2 regions of the Holtiella tumoricola genome follow, and region 1 is predicted to be linked to the other one. Evidence: riboswitches for the same ligand, from Rfam matches in the RefSeq annotation. Region 1 holds a riboswitch; the other holds the start of a gene.
What was found. Region 1 has a riboswitch for cobalamin ahead of cbiD (cobalt-precorrin-5B (C(1))-methyltransferase CbiD). Riboswitches for the same ligand answer to the same signal wherever they lie in the genome.
Positions count from the first base shown of each region.

Region 2: it holds a riboswitch for cobalamin, as region 1 does, so the genes downstream of both, PBV87_RS06595 (sirohydrochlorin cobaltochelatase) here and cbiD (cobalt-precorrin-5B (C(1))-methyltransferase CbiD) in region 1, are expected to answer to the same signal.

Region 1 is NZ_JAQIFT010000016.1:212,594-220,056, forward strand. It holds gene cobJ (precorrin-3B C(17)-methyltransferase) at 1-4, opposite strand, end outside; gene PBV87_RS04590 (cobalt-precorrin 5A hydrolase) at 41-1,099, opposite strand; gene cobM (precorrin-4 C(11)-methyltransferase) at 1,096-1,857, opposite strand; gene cobI (precorrin-2 C(20)-methyltransferase) at 1,861-2,547, opposite strand; gene cbiD (cobalt-precorrin-5B (C(1))-methyltransferase CbiD) at 2,537-3,679, opposite strand; cobalamin riboswitch at 3,856-4,029, opposite strand; gene PBV87_RS04610 (DUF445 domain-containing protein) at 4,056-4,976, opposite strand; gene PBV87_RS04615 (MATE family efflux transporter) at 5,237-6,637, shown strand; gene PBV87_RS04620 (amino acid ABC transporter substrate-binding protein) at 6,796-7,463, shown strand, end outside.
Region 2 is NZ_JAQIFT010000028.1:42,576-50,038, forward strand. It holds gene PBV87_RS06570 (DUF305 domain-containing protein) at 1-125, shown strand, start outside; gene PBV87_RS06575 (ATP-binding cassette domain-containing protein) at 164-1,003, opposite strand; gene cbiQ (cobalt ECF transporter T component CbiQ) at 1,011-1,790, opposite strand; gene PBV87_RS06585 (energy-coupling factor ABC transporter substrate-binding protein) at 1,787-2,083, opposite strand; gene PBV87_RS06590 (energy-coupling factor ABC transporter permease) at 2,087-2,827, opposite strand; gene PBV87_RS06595 (sirohydrochlorin cobaltochelatase) at 2,874-3,653, opposite strand; cobalamin riboswitch at 3,783-3,970, opposite strand; gene PBV87_RS06600 (sensor domain-containing diguanylate cyclase) at 4,123-5,115, shown strand; gene PBV87_RS06605 (HD domain-containing phosphohydrolase) at 5,090-5,881, shown strand; gene PBV87_RS06610 (DUF1653 domain-containing protein) at 5,912-6,148, shown strand; gene PBV87_RS06615 (RNA polymerase sigma factor) at 6,270-6,776, shown strand; gene PBV87_RS06620 (hypothetical protein) at 6,776-7,102, shown strand; gene PBV87_RS06625 (zinc ribbon domain-containing protein) at 7,122-7,463, shown strand, end outside.

The sequences.
Region 1 (7,463 bases):
CTATCATTTCACGTTTCCTTTCTATTCCCTGACGGGAGTTTTAACAAGTTTCATCAAACTGCACTTTATAGGTACCTTCTATAGCTATAGCTATAGCTATAGTAACACCATCTAGTGATGTCTTCGGAACTAAAAGCTTACCACCATAACTTCCTAATACTGCTGCCCTTTCACATACATTATCAACACCTGTTACTTGCTTTACAAAAGAAGAGGCTGTAAATTCACCTTCTACTTGACTCAGCTGTAGGGCACTAAAAAATCGAATAGACTTTTTATTTCTATTTGCCCATTCATTTAGTCCTTCTTCATTCTTCTTTAAATCAATAGAAACGATTTGTCCAACAGACTCAATAGGTAAATGGTATTGCTCTAAAATCTGCTTTACTAACCGTTCTATTTGTGCTTCACTGGTGCCTTTCTTACACCCTATTCCAACAGTTAAAAGTGGGGGTACAAGCCACAATGTTTCCTGAAAAGGTCTTTTTTCTTCCCATCCAATCCATATTCCCAAAGGGCCTTGTATTGTTTCCATTTGGTTAGCTTTGTAATATTTGAGGCCCTTAGGCAAATGCCCTTCTATAGATACATCTGCCATAAATCCAACTACTTCACCTTGTAATAAAGCTGCCGAAATATGCTTAGCTACTTTTAAATTCTTAATCACTAAACTATTTCGTTTTGCCCATTCATCTATGGCAAAGCACTTTTCTAAATCTGTAGCTGTTGTCACAACAGGCGTTCCTCCTATTAATACACTCAGTTCACTCGCTAACTTATTTGCCCCACCTAAGTGTCCCGACAGAAGAGGGATAATATACTTCCCTAATTCATCAATTACAAGCACTGCTGGGTCAACAGCTTTATTAATAATAAAAGGTGCAATGGCTCTTACTGCAATCCCTGTCGCCCCTATGAAAACAAGCGCTTCACATACTTGAAACTGCTCTTTCGTCCACTCATTCAAAGAGCTTTCTATATTATCAAGACCTTCTTCTTTAAATTTAGAAAGATGAACCCCTTTAACCTGAAATAGGCTACTTAACTTTCTATTAATACAAGCGCCTTTACTCGTAAAAGAAATAATCCCTATTTTCACTTGATCGCCTCTCTAAACATATGTGTAAAACCTGGATCATAAAGTTTAGAACGCTCATAAGTATCTCCTAGAAAATCGCCTACTACAATTAAAGCTGTTTTAGTAATATGATTTTCTGCAATAATATGACTTAATTGGTTCAATTCACCTTTATAAATTTTTTCTTCTGGCCATGTTGCTTTATATACAATGGCAATAGGTGTGTCTTCTCTATAACCACCTTTTATTAAACGTTCCTCTACCTCTTTAGCCAAACTAACACTTAGGAAAATAATCATTGTAGCTTGATGACTTGCAAGCATACTTAGTTCTTCTTTAGGGGGCATTGGTGTGCGCCCTTCCATTCGTGTCAAAATTACGGTTTGACTCACATTCGGTAAAGTATATTCCTTTTTAAGTGCAGCTGCTGCTCCACAAAAAGAACTTACACCGGGTACCACTTCATATTTAAGTGTTCTTTCATCTAACAAATCCATTTGTTCTCTAATAGCACCATAGATACTAGGATCTCCTGTATGTAACCTCACAACAACCCTATCTTCTCCTTTCATTTCTTCTTCCACCATCGCCTTAATCACTTCTTCTAAAGTCATCATTGCACTATCTAATATGATACATTCTTCTTTGCATTCATTAAGTAATGCTGGATTAACTAATGACCCTGCATAAATAACTAAATCTGCTGTTTTTAAAAGACGTTGCCCTTTTACTGTAATTAGCTCTATATCACCTGGTCCTGCACCTACAAAATAAATCATTTTTTAATCCTCCTTTATAACAACAACTGAAAAATAACTACTTTCTTCTAACGTATCTAAGCTACTATGAATCTTTTCATTTGGCATACTGGCACATTCTACTGCTTTTGCTTTTTCATATAAGCCTTTTTCTTTTAAATGTCCTTTTAATCGTTCCATAGACTTACCTGTTTTCATAAGTACTTTTGTACCCTTTAAATCAAGATAATCTTCTTTTCCCTTATAAGAAGCAGGTATAATATGCAAACAGTCACTTCCCTCACAAAGAGAATCATTTAATGCTGCAGCTACACTGCATATAGAAGATATGCCTGGTATAATTTCTGTTTTATAGCCTAATGCTTGAATACGACGATGAATATACATATAGGTAGAATAAATCGTAGGATCACCTAGTGTTAAAAAAGCCACATCCTTTCCCTCTTCTAAATACTCCCTAATACTGCTAGTTACTAATTCATGATTTTTATTAAGCGCTTCTTTATCTCTTGTCATGGGCATATAGCAGTCCAATATAAACTGCTCCTCTATATAAGGCCTTGCTATGGTTAACGCAATTTGCTCACTTTCACCTGATTTAGGTACTGCAATAATCGGACATTTTTTAATCACCCCTGCTGCTTTAAAAGTCATCAATTGCGGATCTCCTGGTCCTACGCCTACTCCATATAGTTTCCCTTTATTCTCCATCTTCAACCTCCATTTGTAATCGCTGAATAGATTTCTGCACTTCTTTAGTTTTTGCAAGAATACCTTCTTCTCCAAAAAGAATTATTTCTACTTGTACTTTATCTTTAACCCTAAAATTTATATGACGCTGAATTTTATTAAGGATACTTGCTATAACTTTTTTATAACAAGGCTGCTCTTTTAGAATACTTAATGCACCATCTGTTGTTACACATTCCATTACTTTGCAAATAATTTCTTTAGGAACACCTTCCATAGCCGCATGACTTGCTAGTACTTCAAACCTAGCATCTGCATACTTAGAGTGGGTATTCATTACACCTGCTGCAACCTTTACAAGCTTACCAATATGTCCAACAAGCAATACCTTTTCAAATCCTAAGTACACAATATGGTCTAGAGTCTCACCTAAATAGTTGCTATATTTAATGCCTTGTTCTAAATCTAATCCTAACTGCTCTTTTGCAAAGTCCCGGCCATAGTTCCCTGGGCAAATTAAGAGTTGCTTCACATGACTTGCAGCCTTCATCTCTAACTCTGTATAGATTGTGTCTATCAAAGCTTTCTCACTCATAGGTTCTACTATGCCACTGGTCCCAAGTATTGAAATACCTCCTACTATCCCAAGTCTTGGATTAAATGTCTTCTTTGCTATTTTTTCACCTTCTGGAGCAAACACAATAATCTCAAGACCTTCCATATAACCAACATCCTTACATACAGCTTCAACCTCTTGTCTAATCATTTGCTTAGGTACAGGGTTGATCGCTGCTTCACCTACCTGACATTTAAGCCCTACCTTAGTGACACGTCCTATCCCCTCTCCACCATCTATGTAAATACCTTCTTCTAATCTTTTTGATACTTGTACATATATTTTCATTCCATGGGTAACATCTGGGTCATCTCCACCATCTTTTACAACTGCACAACTTACATATTTATGAGTTACTAGCACATCATGTATATCTAACAAAAGTTCTATGCCCTTTGGCGTATAGATTTTAACTTGTTCTATTGGTTCACCTTTTAATAACATCCATGTCGCTGCCTTTGCAGCAGCAGTTGCACAACTTCCTGTTGTATATCCTAGTCGTAGTACATCTTGCCCTTTAACCATATAGGATTCCACTTTATCACCTCCTTAATATGCAAAAGAATTTCTCCTTTAGTTCTTATATCTTAGAAAATAGAGTTTCCTTATAATAAAAAATCTCCCACTTTATGAGTAGGAGATGTGTACGCCAAAAATACATACCTAGATTTTCTAGCTATGTTCTTGCATACACCCCCTATCACTCGTAGAGTTATGGTGTTTTATTAGTAGGCAGGTCTTCTGACTTAGATTCATCAAACTTACTCCCTTCCCCTCTATCGAAAGTGGTATGAATAAGTTCTCCTCATCACAGCGGCGGGACCGTACAGCAATTTCAGCTGTTTCCCTATTAAGCTACAAGTAGCACCTCTAACAGTATATTCACTTTATATATTCCTTATTAGTTTACACCCTAAATAAAGTTCATCACAAGCCCCATTATCATCCCAAGCACTGCCCCTAGCCAAACAATGGCTCTAAGCTCTTTGCGCATAAGATCTAGAAGCATCTTTTCTAAATCAAGTAAATCTAAACTTTTAATTTTATCTTCTACAATTTTACTAATATCAAGTGTTTCTAACCATCTAGATAATTGACTTTCTATAATATGAGTATATTGCTTCATTAATGAATACTTAATTTTAGGTACATGACTTTCAATTTGAGACGCTAATTCACAAATAGGGTAGTCTAAGCACTTTTCGCCCTCACTATCTACCACTTGGTGGATCATCTGTTCAGCTTCTGTATTAAGCATTTCTAAAATCATTTCTTCTATTTTAATTTGTAAACCTTCCATGACACTTTCATTCATAAAATGTGCTAAAAATCCTAAGTTTGCTTTAAGACCTACAGCTGCGCGTTCAGCCATAACCTTTTCAAGTTCTAAGTTCATTAAAGCGCCATAAGCTTTTTGTGTCGTCATATCTTTAAGTTTTATGGCTACCTCTTCTATATTTCTTTCACTACTTAATTCATTTAAACACATTCTTACCGTCTTATTAGATTGCTTTGCACTTATAAACCATTCTTCAAGAGCACGCTCTAAATGAGTATACATTTCTTGTGATAAAAGCGTCTCTTTAAGTGTCTCAGGCGCAATAAGTTCAGTCCCTACTACTGCCCCTACACTTTTGGCAATACGGTCTCTTTCTTTTGGAATAAGTCCCTGTGTAAAAGGTACCGGTTTACCTCCTATATACAAAGGTTTTAAAGGTCTAAAAAGCATTTTAATTGCAATACCATTTGTAATATATCCTATAAGTCCACCTACTAATGGTGCTACTAAGAAGTCAATTGTCATTTTTCTCTTCCTTTCTGATTCATCTTCCATATACTTTACTGTGTTATAGTTTATAATAACTTTTTACTATTTTCAATTTTTATATTGTAAATGTTACATTTTATTTAATCCAGCAGTGCTATTTTACATTTTCCAACATATTGTAAATTTTATTTTATACTTTATCTATTTTTTCCTCTAATTTCTCTTATATTCTTGTTAAATCCTTTAAATTATAGTATATTAATAAGTTGAAACTTATATATAAAATAGATTAAAGGAATTATAATTATTGGGGAGATGACTAATCAATGCAACTTGTAGACTATTTTTCGTGTCAAAAAATGATTAAAGATTCACAAAAGCTAGGGACTATTCCACCCTCGAAGCAGATTTATCAAAATACAATAAACCTTGCATGGCCTTCTGCACTCGAACGTATGCTAGTAAGTCTAGTATCAGCTATAGATACTATGATGGTTGGGGTACTAGGTGCTAGTGCAATCGCTGCTGTTGGGATTACTCAACAGCCTACTTTTATTTTACTTGCTATTATTTTCTCTTTAAATGTAGGCGTTACAGCCATTGTTGCTAGACGTTGTGGCGAAGAAGACTTTGTAAGTGCTAATAAAACCTTAAGGCAGTCTATTATTGTTGTCGGCCTACTCTCTATTATTTTAGCAGCTATTGGCTTTATTTTTGCTAAACCCATTTTAACTTGGATGGGTGCCGCACCAGATGTTTTAGGAGATGCCATACTTTATTTTAGAACGATTGTTATAGGTATGGTATTTAATGCCCTAAGCCTTAACATTAATGCTGCACAACGTGGTGCTGGTAATACAAAAATTGCTATGACAACTAATGTTACTGCTAACCTAGTCAATTTAGTCTTTAACTTCTTACTCATTGGTGGTCATTTTGGTTTTCCAAAACTCGGTGTACTTGGTGCTGGAATCTCTACAGTACTAGGCAATATTGTTGCTTTTATTATTGCAACTTATGGCATCTTACATTCTAAAACGGAACTTCAACTTAATTTCAAAGATAGTTGGAAACTAGATAAGGTAACGATAAAAGGAATCTTTAAAATTAGTAATAGTGCTATGGTAGAACAACTTTGTATGCGTATTGGATTCCTAGCTTATACAAAAATGATTACTAATTTAGGAACTGTTGCTTTTGCAACCCATCAAATCTGTATGAATATCTTAAATATGACCTTTAGCGTGGGCGATGGCATGGGGATGGCTGCTTCTTCTTTAGTTGGACGTAATTTAGGTGCCAAACGTGCAGACTTATCTATAATCTATGGAAAAACTGCTCAGCGTATTGGTGTTATTTTCTCTAGTCTACTGGTTATAATCTATATTCTCTTTGGTAAACCTTTAGTAGGACTCTTTACTGATGATAATATGATCATCACTCTTGGTGGCCAAATCATGCTCATTGTAGCCATTGTATCACCTTTACAAATTTCACAAGTTATTATTTCGGGTTCTTTACGTGGCGCAGGAGATACTAAGTTTGTTGCTAGAACCTCCTTCATTAGTATCTTAATGATTCGTCCTGTTATCACATTTATCCTCTGTTACGGATTCGGTCTCGGGCTTATCGGTGCTTGGGTTGCATTGCTTCTCGATCAAACACTTCGATTACTCCTTAACATTATTCGTTTCTCCAGTGGTAAATGGATCCATGTAAAAATATAAATAAGAAAAATAAAAAAGGCATTACATTAAATGTAGTGCCTTTTTTATTTTTCTTATTGACTTTTTCACTTTAATGCATTAAAGTGTTATTATAATAAATTCATAAATAAACTAATATATAATTTTATATCAAATTAAATCTTTTAGGGGGATTCATTATGAAAAAACTATTTAAAAAAATTGTAACGCTAACAGCTTTAGGTACACTTGCATTTAGTCTTACCGCTTGTTCTACAGCCAATACATCTAACACAACTACAACTTCAACTATTGATAAAGAAGAATGGATAATCGGACTTGATGATACTTTTGCCCCTTTAGGCTTTAGAGATCAAAATGGTGAATTAACTGGATATGATATAGATCTTGCTAAAGCCATGGGTGAAAAGCTAGGAAAAAAATTAACACTTCAGCCTATTGATTGGTCTATGAAAGAAGCTGAATTAAACTCAGGTAATATCGATCTTATTTGGAATGGCTACACCATCACAGATGAGAGAAAAGAAAAAGTAGACTTTACTACACCATATCTAGATAATAAACAAATCATTGTTGTCCTTGCTGATTCTTCTATCCAATCAAAAGCTGATCTTGCTGGTAAAAGTGTAGGTGCACAAAGCGAATCCAGCGCTGTGACTGCAATGGAAAAAGAATCTGATCTCTATGCTTCCTTTAAAGATGGTAAAGCTGTTACTTTCGAAGACAATAATCAAGCCTTAATGGATCTTGATAGCAAACGTATTGATGCAGTTGTTGCAGATGAAGTTGTTGTACGTTATTACATTACATTGAAAGGTGATAACAAATACCGTATTTTAGATGAAGA
Region 2 (7,463 bases), on a different contig from region 1:
TATCACAAAACATCTTAAACTATACACCTAATGTAGAAGTACAAGAAATCGCACAAAAAATCATAGAAAGACATACAAAAGAGATTACTTATTTGCAAAAGTTAGCAAGAGAAATACGTGCATAAAAAAGGCCACCTAAAGGTGGTCTTTTTATAATTAAAAATTATTTTAATAAAGACAGTAATGTCTTGCGAGCATCTTGAACAGTAACAGGTAAATTAGTAAATGCTAAGTGATCCTTTTCCTTAAGCACGTACATGAGTTGACCAACATAAGGTAAGCATAAGTCAGCAGTCTCAAGAATATGAGGTTGTGAAAAAACATCTGACACGGTACCAGATGTATGGAGTTGACCAGATTTTAATACATAAAGATAGTCACAGTATAAAGGGACAAGGTCCATATCATGGGTTGCGATGATTATAGCCATATTAAGATTTTGCTTAAGGGTATCTATAAGATCCATAATTTCTTTAACACCTTGTGGATCTAATCCAGCAGTAGGTTCATCTAGGATGAGAACAGTAGGTTCCATAGCAATAATCCCGGCTAGTGCAACACGCTTTTTTTGACCATAGCTTAGACTATGTGTAGGCTTATGACGTAGTTCATATGTTCCGGTTTGTTTAAGAGCACGTTCAATACGCACACGTGCTTCCGATTCGGAAATACCCAGGTTAACAACTCCAAATGAAACATCTTCATAGACACTTGCAGAAAAAAGCTGTGTGTCAGGATCTTGAAAAACAATACCTACAGATTGACGCAGTTGCTGAAGACCTTTAGAGGTATAAGAGATTGGTTGGTTATTATAAAGTACCTCTCCTTGAGTAGGCTTTAAGATGCCATTTAGAAGGAGAAACAGAGTAGATTTTCCAGCGCCATTACCACCTAAGAGACCTGTAGTAGTACCTTTTTCAAGATGAAGGCAAATATTGTCTAAGGCGTGGGTACCGTCAGGATACTGAAAGGATAGATTTTTAGTCTCCATAATGTAATTCATAGGTATGTTATCCTCCTAAGATAAATTCTATAATTCCTAATCCAATGAGCAAAGCCTCTACAAGGATTAAGTAAAGGTAGGGAAGAGACTTATAAGAGCCTTCATGTAAAACATTAAATGAACCATTATAGCCACGACACTCTAAAGAAGTATAAAGAACATTGTTCATCTTCAATGTCCTAATAAGTAATGTACTAAGTAACATGCCAAATGAGCGTATGCCTAGATGGAAATTACGATAGCCTAATCTTGCTATTTGAGCAGTATACATGGTAGTAGCAGTATCTATAAATACAAAGATAAATCGATAGATAAGACTCATAATCTCTAATAAAAAGGTAGGACAATGCCATTTTTCGAATACCCTTAAGATATCATTCATAGGTGTAGACAAACATAAGAAGTATAGGCAACTTACACTAGCAAAAACTTTGAAAAACATGAATAAACATATTTGTATACTCCCTTTGCTTATCCCCATGTACATGTGGGTAATGTGGATAGACCACAAAAAAGAATTACTTTCTGTGGAGAAATCAAAAAGTAAAGTAAGCAAACTTAAAATTAAAAAGGTTAGAGGTACTAACATTAGCATAATATAAAGTTTAATAGGGGTTAGCCCTTTGCGGACAGTAAGCCACCCCATTAATAATATAACTGTGATATAGAGCAAAAGGGAATGCTCTATAAGACAAGTTATAAGGACTAATAAGCTAAATAATACTTTTTGAACAGGGTCAAAGTGACGTAGTGGTGAACGATAGGCGTATTGGTCGATAACTTTCATCGATTTTTTAGTGCCTTACTCTTACCGTTGAGGTAACCAAAGCCATAAGCAAGGATACCTGCACCTATAGCAGCTTGGAGTGCAAAAAGAAGGCTTTCAATTTCGCCGCTAGCAGGCTCAACAAGTGGCTCAAACCAAGGTTCATAGTCTTCGTTAATTTGAGTAATCATTGTTTCGGCTTCACCATCTGCACCACCAAATTCTGCATTTTTAATAAGAAAAAGAGGAGCAAAGCTTATAATAATAACAAGTAAAATAAGTAATAAGTTAGTAGGGAAAGTATTTTTAGTCATGATTTAAACCTCCTTATTGAGTCGGCCTAAATGGATTAGACCTTCATCACTATATTTTTTTAATGCATTAACTACAACAACGGTTAAGATACCTTCACTAATTGCAAGTGGAAGTTGAGTAAGTGCAAAGATACCGAGGAATTCAACTAGAGAACCCATAAAGCCACCTGTAGTACTTGGGAAGGCAAGAGCAAGTTGGATCGAGGTCATTACATAGGTAAGTAAGTCACCCAGTGTTGCTGCAAGGAAGATTGCTAACCATCTAGGGGCTTTTGTCTTACTAATAAGTTTATAGATAAAGTAGGCAACAAAGGGACCGACAATAGCCATTGAAAATACATTTGCACCTAATGTTGTAATGCCACCATGAGCTAATAGGAGGGCTTGAAAGAGGAGGACAATACCACCGATTACAACCATAACAGTAGGACCCAGTAAAATTGCTCCAAGTCCAACACCTGTAGCATGTGAACAACTTCCTGTGACAGAAGGAATCTTTAACGCAGATAAAATAAATGCAAAAGCACCAACCATAGCAAGTAATAGTTTGTTCTGCTTATCCTCTGCAACAATCTTTTTAAGTGAGAGTAAGCCTACTACAAAGAAAGGTAAACAAAGTATTCCCCATGAAATACTCCAGCCAACAGGTAGGAAGCCCTCCATAATGTGCATAGCCTGTGTATCTAATGTTACAAGTCCTGCTACAAAACAAAACATAGCAAAAATCATTAATCTTCTTTTCATTTTCCTATCTCCTTTACGGTTAATAATTTATTTAGTAAATCAAAAACTAAGCTTTTAAAGCATCTAAAGCATGCTCTATAAAGAGGTGACGAATAGTTTGACTTTCACCTAGACCTTTTAAGTGGATAATAGGGTCAATGTTGTTTTGTTCTAATAGGTTTTTCCAAGAATCAAGTTCATCTCCAGCCATATCGTTAATAGCATGGTCGCCTGCTACTAACATAAAAGGAGCAAGGTAGGCACGTTTACAGTGAGTTTGTTGGAGCTTTTGAAGTACATCTTCGATAGCAGGAAAGCCCTCTACAGTACCGATGTAGACATTACCATTTACTTGATGGAACATATACTCTAATGCACAGTAAGCAGGGAATACAGGGTGGAAGGTGCCATGCCCCATAAGGATAAGTGCTTCATCTTGTTTTAATTCAGGGAAGAAGTCTAGTGTAGCATGAACTGCTTTTTTGTAGTCTTCGATAGTTGTTAATAAAGGTCTGCCCAATTTAATGCTTTTGAATTTGCTACTAAAGGATTCAATTTCTGAGCTAAGCTTATGATACTCATCTCCACAAATAATGTGTAAGGATTGAATTAAGACTTCCTCGAATCCAGCTTCATAAATAGCATTAAGGGCTTCAACTGGGTTAGGTATAATGAGTCCATCACGTTTGGCAAGACGATCAATTACCATTCTAGATGTATAAGCCCTAAAAAAAGTATAATCAGGAAAAGCCAGCTGTAGATCATGTTCGCACTGTTCAATAGTTTTCTTTCTTGTGTCTTCGTAAGTTGTTCCAAAGCTTACGACTAATAATGCTTTTTTGGTCATGTTTAACACTCCTTATAAAATGTAATAAGGGGATAAAGGCAATAAAAAAAGCCCTCTATGGAGGGCTCTATGTAAAAAATGCGCACAAAAAATACACAAAATACATATTACCTCCTTTCCCACCGAAAGGGTAATGCATCATTTTAGGTAGGTCTCCTGGCTGACGAATCATCCCAACTGTTCACCTTCCCATACTCCTAGTACAGTGGTTAAGCTAAGCTTTTGAACAGATGGTCCTCGTCTACAGTAGCGGGGGCTGCAGTGTATCACACGTTTCCCTATTAAGCTAAAGTAGCACCTAAAATTCTTTTGTTTATATATAGATATTATTTAATTAACCATTTTATTATAGTTTAGAGGAAATAAATAATCTAGTATAAAATTTTTATAGGATAATTTACGCTAAGGAGTTATGCTATAATAAGTTAAGTTATATTCTTATCATGAAGAACAAAGGAGGCAAATCAGTGTGTTTCAAGAAATTTATAAAGCATTCTTAGAAAACATTCCTTGGCCGACATGGATTTCATCAATAGATGCAAAGATATTATTTATAAATAAACCTTATGAAGCAGTATATAATATGAAATTAGAAGAGGTACAAGGAAAACATTTTAAAGAGATTGTACCTGAGAAAATAGCAGAACGTTATTATAATGAACTTATGCAATGTATAGAGAGTAAACAAATTTGTAAAAAAGAAGCATTAGTGAATGGAAAGTATTTAGAGTGTACTTTGTTTCCTATACTGAATGAAGAAGAAAAGGTAGAGGTTGTAGCAGGGATTATATTTGATGTTACAGAGCAAAAAGAAAGAGAACAAGAACTACAAAATGGAAAAGATATTTTAAGGACAATTATAGATTCTTTACCAGAAGCTATTTTTTATAAGGATAAAGAGAGTAGATTTCTAGGTTATAATAAAGCATTCGAAAAGTATTATAATCAACGAGGTATTTATGATATTAAAGGAAGAACGGATCTTGAGATATATGGGGATCAAGAAGTTGCAAAACAGTTTATAATGTTAGATCAAGAGGTCATGGAGTATAAAGAATCTAAGAGATATGAACAGAAGATTGTAGATGATGATGGGATTATGAGAATAGAGGAAAATATAAAAGTTCCTGTACTTGGGGAAGATGGAGAAGCTTGGGGAGTAGTAGGACTATCTAGAGACATTACAGATAAAAAAGCATTAGATGAAAAGTTAAAGTATATTAGTGAAATAGATGCTTTAACGGGTTTATACAATAGATATAGTTTTGAAGAAAAAATAAATCTATATACTAGAGAGGAATATCTGCCATTAGGAATGATTATGGGAGATGTGAATGGATTAAAGCTAGTGAATGATACATTAGGCCATTTAGAGGGGGATGAACTCTTAAAGAGTATTGCAGAAGTATTAAAGAAGGTATGTAAAGCAAAAGGCCATGTATTTAGGTGGGGGGGGCGATGAATTCTTTATCTTAATTCCTAATTGTACAGAAAGTATGTGCGAGGAAATGATGACAGAGATACGTGAATCCTGTGAAAATTATGAGAAACAATTTATTCAATTAAGTATTGCACTAGGAGAAGATGTTAAGTACAACTTAGATGGAAATATTTATGATGACATAAGATGTATAGAAGAAAAGGTTTATCGCCAAAAATTACTTGATAAGAAAAGTATGAAAAGTTCGGTACTGCATACGATGAAAAAGACTTTAGAAGAAAAAAATATGGAGACTCGTGAGCATGCAGATAGAGTAGCAAATAATGCAGTAAGTATTGGACGAGCTATGGGCTTTAAAATGAGTGAATTAGATGAATTAGAATTAACAGCGGAGCTTCATGATATTGGGAAAATAACAATAGCAGAAGAGTTACTTTTAAAACCATCTAAGCTTACAGAAGAAGAGTTTGAGATACTTAAAACTCATGCTGAAAAAGGGTATCGCATTATACATGCATGCGGTGAACTAATTGATGTTGCCAAGTCTGTATTAACCCATCATGAACGATGGGATGGTAGTGGCTATCCATTAGGGTTAAAAGAAGATGAGATACCTCTTATGGCAAGAATTATTAGTATAGCAGATGCTTATGATGTTATGACTCATGATAGAGTATATAAAAGTGCTATAAGCCAAGAAGAAGCCTTTGAAGAGTTGAGGCGTAATGCAGGAACGCAGTTTGATCCTCAGATTGTAGAGGTCTTTATAGAGTATTTAGTACAGTAAGTGATTTAATTGAGTATATAGGAGAAAAACATGGAAAGAACAATAGAAATAAGAAGGCCATATAGACACTTCAAAGGGAAACTTTACTATATACATGACATAGCAGTACATACAGAAACAGAAGAATTAATGGTATCTTATCAAGCATTGTATCCACCATATGGAATGTGGGTTAGACCACTTAAGATGTTCGTAGAAGAAGTAGAGCCTGGACGTGAAGATAATATAACGGGGCAAAAATATCGCTTTGAACTATATAGAGGATAGGTGAAAAGGCTGTTGTATAACAGCCTTTTATTTTTTATAAAGAATATAAAAATCTTTCCAACTTACCTAACACGAGTGCGTATATAATAGTGTAAGACAAAACAAGAAAGGGGGATATGTCATGGATGTGGAGCAGTTGATTGATATGCACAAAGATCAGTTGTATAGGCTATGCTTATATTTAGAAAAGAATCAGGATAAGGCAGATGACCTATTTCAAGACACTTGGGTAAAGGCAATCGAGAGACTTGCAACCTATGATAAAACAAAAGCTTTTTATCCATGGCTGACCCAGATAGCAGTTAATAACTATAGGGATAAATTAAGACGTCTAAAGCTAGAGATAAAACGAAGGTGCTATGAACCTGAAGCTGTTATACAAGATAGGAAGAGTGAGGAAGAAAGTATAGAAAGTCAGCTTGTACATAAAGAGGAGCTCCAATGTGTACAACAAGCATTACAACGTCTAGGAGATAAACATAGATTACCTTTGATACTGACAATGGGAGAGCGCATGTCCTATAAAGAGGCTGGAGAAATCTTAGATATTAACGAAGGCTTAGTAAAGTCGAGAGTATATGAAGCAAGGCAAAAACTAAAAAAACTATTAGAAAAGGAGGGGTTATAATGGATGATAAAAAGTTAGATTATTTATTAGGTGAGCTTTTTGAGGAAGATATACAAGTTGATATGAAACTAGTCTATGCCACAAAGAATAAAGTAAGAGAACGGGAATCTATTAAGGAACAGAAAAAAGCATGGTATCCTTTCATACTCGTTATACTCATGAACATCCTTCTTGTTTTAATAGAAGTAGGGTGCATGCTCTTTTTAGTAGATACACTGAAACAAGCATCAATGATTATTACTATAGGCCTAGGGTTAATGCAAGTACCTGTTGTAGCTTATTTAATAGGCCAAATTTATTATAAAGAAAATCATAAATTAAAATAGATTAAAGGAGAGATGAGTGATGGTAGGAAGTATAGTGATGACGTTAATGTTAGCAGCCATAATGGTGATTCCAATAGGATTAATGATTGCATTAGGTGTAGTAGTTTATAAAGATGCTAAGGCACATCATATGAGTGCAGGGCTATGGACAGCAGTGGCGATCCTAGCACCCAACTTTATTGGGGTAATTATCTATTTAGTAGTAAGAAGTAATCAGGAGAAGATTTATACATGTTCTAACTGTGGAGTAGATGTTAAAGAAGATTATAATATGTGTCCAAACTGTAAATCTGTATTTGAGAAGATATGCCACGTGTGTAAGAGAGCAATTAATAATGATGTAGCGTATTGTCCATATTGT